Phragmitibacter flavus: one gene and its partner. The protein of the gene in region 2 interacts with the protein of the main gene of each other region in a pairwise test. Links are inferred from orthologs where the notes say so. Each region holds a gene or a part of one and is shown on either strand. Other genes may lie near its edges.

Region 1 (2,995 bases), on a different replicon or contig from region 2:
TTCCATTGACCCAATGCACACCATCCGGTCCTTTGCCTCCACATCGGATATCACCGCATCAGTCGAAATCTCAAAAAGCCTGAACCACATCCCCAGATTCACCAGCGTCGCCTGATCCTCATCCCGCTGCTCCCCCAAAAGTTTCTCCACCAACGTCCGTTTTTCATGCAGCATCGGCCTCACCGCCACCCACTCCTGCCCCTCCGCCATCTTGCTCTCACTCATCACCAGCGGCGTCACCTTGTCGGCCAATCCCAATGCACTGCAATACCTCAATACGTCCTGATTGATGTTCTTGAACTGCTGCGCATCACCCGCCTGAAATGCCAGATGACTGTCCGCCAGCAGTCCCCCCAGCGTGAAAGCCACCTTCAACCTCTCCGTCGGAGGAGCCGCCGCCGCCGCTTCACGATAAAGCGAACGCCACCGGGCCTTTGCCTCCAGGCTCACCCGATCTAAAAAATCCGCCGGTAAAGTATGATTGCCAATTTCCCCCACCTCAGGCGGCTTCCCACCAATTTCCCCACCCGAAACTGAAGCCGGCTCAGGAATCTCCTTCAGCACCGCCTGCGCACCCAAACTCTCCAGCACCAGCCCAAAAGCCAATGCCGTGATGATGAGGAAGGAGGAAAGCTTCATCACCTATTCAACCGTCACACTCTTCGCAAGGTTGCGCGGTTTATCAACATCGCAACCCCGCGCCACCGCCACGTAATAGGACAACAATTGCAAAGGCACCACCGTCAGCAAAGGACTCAACGACGACGGACAACGCGGAATATAAATCACATCATCCGCCACATTCTCAATGTTCGGATGCCCCTCCGTCGCCACCGCGATGACGGGGCCCTTGCGCGCCTTCACCTCTTCAATGTTGCTGATGTTCTTCTCAAACACCGCATCATGCGGCGCGATAAACACACTTGGCAACTCTGGTTTCACCAGCGCGATCACCCCGTGCTTCAACTCCGCACTCGGATGCCCACTCGCATAAATGTAGCTGATCTCCTTCATCTTCAGCGCCCCCTCCAGCGCCACCGGATAGTTCATCTGCCGTCCCATGAACAACATCCCCTCCGCATTCGCATACTTGTTCGCGATCTGCTTGATGTGATCCGCCTGCTGCAAAATGCTTATGATCTTGTCCGGGATCGCCTCCAATTCTTCAATCATCTCCAACCCATCCGTGCTGCTCAAATGATGAATCCGCCCCAGCATCAAACTCAGCAACGTCATCACCGCCACCTGTGAGGTAAAACTCTTCGTCGCCGCCACCCCGATTTCTGGACCCGCATGAATGTAAATCCCCCCGTCCGTCTCCCGCGCAATCGTGCTCGCCACGTTGTTCACAATCCCCAGACACTTCATCCCCTTGCGCTTTGCCTCACGCAACGCCGCCAAGGTATCAATCGTCTCGCCACTCTGCGAAATCACTAGCTGCAGAGTGTTTTTCCCCGTCGGCACATTCCGATACCGGAATTCACTCGCGATCTCCACCTCCGTCGGAATCCTCGCCATCGACTCGATCAAATACTCTCCCACCATCCCCGCATGATACGCCGTCCCACACCCCGCCAAAATAATCCGGTCCACCTGCCGCAGCTCCCGCGGCGTCATCTGCAACCCACCCAGCACCGCCGTCGCCTCCTCACGCGAAAGCCTCCCCCGCATCGCATTTCTCAGCGACTGCGGCTGCTCATAAATCTCCTTCAGCATGAAATGCTCAAAATCCCCCTTCTCCGCCTCGTCCTCCGTAAAATCCACCCGGCTCACCAGCACTTTCGCAGCCGCCCCCTCCAAGGAACTCACCTCAAATCCATCCGCCGAAATCTTCACCACGTCATAGTCATTCAAATAAATCACATCCCTCGTGTGCGCGACGATCGCCGAAACATCGCTCGCTAAAAAATGCTCATCCGTCCCCAGCCCCACCACCAGCGGACTCCCCAACCTCGCCCCCACCACAATATCCGGTGCATCCGCATGAATCGCCGCAATCCCATAGGTTCCCTTCACCAGTGCCAGCCCCGAACGCATCGCATCCACCAACCTGCGCTCCACATCCTCCACCTCGCTCTCGTCATAAATTTGTCCGATCAAATGCACCAACACCTCCGTGTCCGTCTCCGACGTAAACACATGCCCCTTCGCCTTCATCGCCTCGCGCAGCGGATGATAATTCTCAATCACCCCGTTGTGCACCAGCGCCAGTCTTCCCGACTGATCCAAATGCGGGTGCGCATTCTCATCGGTTGCCGCCCCGTGGGTGGCCCAACGCGTGTGACTGATCCCCACCTTCCCCTGCGGATCCTTCTCCGCCACCAGTTGCCGCAAACTTTCGATCCGCCCCGCCCGTCGCAATACATTCAGTCCATCGCCATTCTGCAAAGCCATCCCCGCAGAATCATATCCACGATATTCAAGCCTGCGCAACCCGTCCAAAAGGATCGGACTCGCCTGACGATTGCCAATGTATCCAACGATGCCACACATAAGAAAAATAAGTTTGAAGCAAAACGCAGTCTAGTCCGGCTCCCAGCAGGGTCAAACACTGAACCACAGCAATATTTGCGGCCTCCACCAACCTCAGACCCCCTGCCACACCAGAAAATTCGAAACCAGCCGCCAGCCCCATACGTTTCGTAAGGAAGCCCGTTCATTCGGCGCGCTACAACCCAATCAAAACATTCATCAGACCATGAAACACCTTCACCTTCTCACCACCCTCGCATTCGCCAGCACCCTCAGTCTCGCCCATGCCGCCCCGCAGACCTTCGACTTCACCGATGCCAAAGGCGTCAATCACGCCACCTTCCTCCTTGATGCCCCGCTCGAAACCATCAGCGGCACCGCCAACGGCGTCTCCGGCACCGTGACCATCGACCTCGAAAAACCTGAAGCCACCAAGGGTGAAATCGTCATCGACGCCACCTCCCTCACCGTCGGCAACCCTGTCATGAAGGAGCACATGCATGGCGAAAAATGGCTCAACACC
Region 2 (2,970 bases):
TGCGCCATTTTTCCAACAGCATCAGCCCGTGCTGACCTGGCAACATCAAGTCCAGCACCACCACATCATATTCATTCACCGTGGCAAACTCCTCCCCTTCCTCTCCATCTGCGGCCTCATCCACCGCATGGCCAAGACGACTAAGCGCCTTGGCCACGGTGGTGCGAATTCGACGTGAATCTTCAATCAATAGCACTCGCACAATCAGTCACTCGTTAAGGTTAAGAATACGGACTAGCGGATACGGATTCGAAGCCTTAAGTGGTCTCAATCATCCGACTTGCGGCTCATCACCTCGCCGCTCTCCGAGAACACGATGGTCAAATCAGGATCATCGAACTCCACCTCATAGGACACGGTTCCGTTAGCCGACACCCGCTCCACATCTTCGATCTCGCCACCCTGGTTTCGAGCCGCTGTTTGCACCGCTGCAGGCAACGCACTGAACGCCATGTCTTCACGCGACTTCAGCAGCTTCCCATCCGCATCAATGTAAAGCTTCAGATCATCGTCATCGCCCCCCTTCCGATCAGGAAGATCCACCTCCACCTTATACATCGTGCGGCCCTCAAGTTGGACGCGATCAATGTCATCCACCTTGCCACCGCGCAGATTGTCCCGCACCGTCGCCTGCACCGCCTCAGGAGTTTGGCTCAGTTTCAAATCGTCATCATCCGCCCAGGCTGTGCCCGCAAAGGCAGCAGTCAACACGGTCAAGGACACAGCAAGAAAGGGATATTGGAATTTCGTTTTCATGGTCTTCAAGTTGGTAGTTTTTAGAGTTTTTGTTTTCGTGAATCATCATTGATCACGCCCCCAACCTCCCACACCAACATGATGAGAAGATGATGAAACCCAAAGTTTCTCAGCTTTTGTCCGCCTTCTCTCGATGCAGTTGCTCAAGCGCGTCCAGCGCATCCCCATGCAACACCGCCATCGGCTCCAACTCCCTGATCCGCCCCACCGCCTCCTCCACACTGGCCACTTCACCCGAGTGAATCAACCATGCTGCTGCCACACTCGCACTGCGCATCAAGCCCAACTGGCAATGCACATAAACCATCCCACGATCCCTCTGCTCCTCAATAAACGCCACCGCCTCTTTTAAATCCTCCACACTCGGATGCGTCAGATCAAGCCACCCCAGATTCCGATACACCACCCTCTCCCGCAACCGCACCGGCGCATTAAACTCCGCCGTCAAATCCAGCACCGCCACACAACCCGCTTTCAACAAATGCTCCGCCCTTTTGCCGTCAGGCCGACGCCCAAACCAAACATTCTCATCCACCTCCCCCGACCCCATCTCACGCTTCATCCAACGACGCTGCCAACCTTGCGTGACCAACATCATCGGCAATAACATCCACTCCGACGCCGGACTCAATGTCCCCGAACTTTTCTGCATCCAACGCGGATTCGCCGTGGCATAACTCAACCCCACCACGCCCAACGCAATCGCTGGCCACCCAAACCATAGAAACGCCCCACCCGGCAACGCCAGCAATCCAAACAGCAACCCCGCAAGACCATACCGACCCGCCAGTTGACGATGCCTCGGCGTCACCTTGCCCATCCAACCCAGCGGACCCGGCTGTGTCTCCCGATCCGGGATCAGCGCCATCACCAACCAACCCATCAAGAATCCCGTCACCACATCCATGAAATGATGCTGCCAAACCAACAAGGTCGAGACCCCAATCAAAATGAACCATATCTTCGTTACCGACCTCACCCAACCCCGTAAGTGCCGACCATAAGTCACCCAGAAAATCGACCGCAAACTGATATGCAACGATGGTGCCAAATTATAAGGCAAATCCTGCGCATGCAATAACTTGAACAACGGCACCGTCCATCCTCCATCCGGCATCGGACGATCCATTCCCAGCTGCAAAGGAAACAACAAAAAACAAATCCCCGAAGCCACAATCACCACAAACACCCGCTTCGACAACGTCCACATCTCTCTGCGCGACCGACAAAGAAAAAACGCCCCGACAAAAAACAAGTCGAGCGAATAATAAGGCACCACAAACTCCGGAACAAACGGGATCAACTTCTCCCACTCAAAATACCACGTTCCCACATCCTCCCGCTTCGACGTGATCCAGTTGCAGGTCCCATAAACAAGAAAGAACCACGCGCCCAGCAACGCCGAAGTCACCGTCGCACGCCAGAACACCCCCTTCTCTTTCGGCAACGCTTCCATATCAATATCATCACCCCACCTTCTTCGCCACCGCCACCGTGAAGATGCCAAAATCATCCGTCCACTGCGTGACCTTTTCAAATCCCGCATCACTCACCAAGGCATCCATCTCCCCCTGCGGACGACGACGCATGATCCACGGTTTGCCATCACGATTCACTAACACGCGCGCAATCATTTCCACCTGTGGATGCCACGGCTGATTCGTATAAACAAGCCATCCCCCCACCGGCACCGCCCGATTCAACCCTCGCAACGAACGCTGCAACAACTCATTGCTCGGAAACAACTCATACAACCCTGACACCACCGCCACCGCAGGCGCAGGCTGGATCTGCGCCAGCGACTCCTCATCAAACGCATCCCCTTTCTCAAAGCGAATCCGCTCCTCCAATCCCCACTCCTTCGCCGTCGACCGCCCCACCTCAAGCGCCCCCTCACTCCAATCGCGACACAACACCTGCAACCCATCCGTGCGCTCCTTCAGCACATCCATCAGATAACGTCCACCGCCACCCGCGATGTCCACCAGCGTCCTCGGCAACCCCGCTTCCGCCGTCTTCTCCAAGGCCATATCCAATCCCTTCCGCATCATGCCCCGACGTTGACGAATCCCCTTCCAACCAATCGCATCGAGATAACCTCGATCGATCAACTTACCGATCGGGCCAACTCCCTGAGCCTTGTTTTCATAAACATAATCCAGCGATTGCCCCGAATCAAAACCCACCTCCCAACCGAGTTTGATTCCCTTGCTC

The links.
Region 1: the proteins of FEM03_RS03535 (region 2) and glmS interact in binary tests that used the Escherichia coli proteins (3 or more experiments, as listed by UniProt). The link is inferred for Phragmitibacter flavus from one-to-one orthologs.

The regions. Positions count from the first base shown.
Region 1 is NZ_VAUV01000007.1:157,204-160,198, reverse strand. What follows is about bases 69-2,990. They hold glmS (glutamine--fructose-6-phosphate transaminase (isomerizing)), read right to left. Parts: upstream 2,494-2,990; coding sequence 643-2,493; downstream 69-642. Other genes in these bases: FEM03_RS10580 (YceI family protein), read left to right, coding at 2,699-2,990; FEM03_RS10590 (hypothetical protein), read right to left, coding at 69-639. Also shown: more of FEM03_RS10590, read right to left, coding at 1-68; more of FEM03_RS10580, read left to right, coding at 2,991-2,995. UniProt on the Escherichia coli protein: Catalyzes the first step in hexosamine metabolism, converting fructose-6P into glucosamine-6P using glutamine as a nitrogen source.
Region 2 is NZ_VAUV01000002.1:357,427-360,396, reverse strand. What follows is about bases 40-2,936. They hold FEM03_RS03535 (phosphatase PAP2/dual specificity phosphatase family protein), read right to left. Parts: upstream 2,213-2,936; coding sequence 866-2,212; downstream 40-865. Other genes in these bases: FEM03_RS03530 (bifunctional alpha/beta hydrolase/class I SAM-dependent methyltransferase), read right to left, coding at 2,223-2,936; FEM03_RS03540 (PepSY-like domain-containing protein), read right to left, coding at 268-756; FEM03_RS03545 (response regulator transcription factor), read right to left, coding at 40-196. Also shown: more of FEM03_RS03545, read right to left, coding at 1-39; more of FEM03_RS03530, read right to left, coding at 2,937-2,970.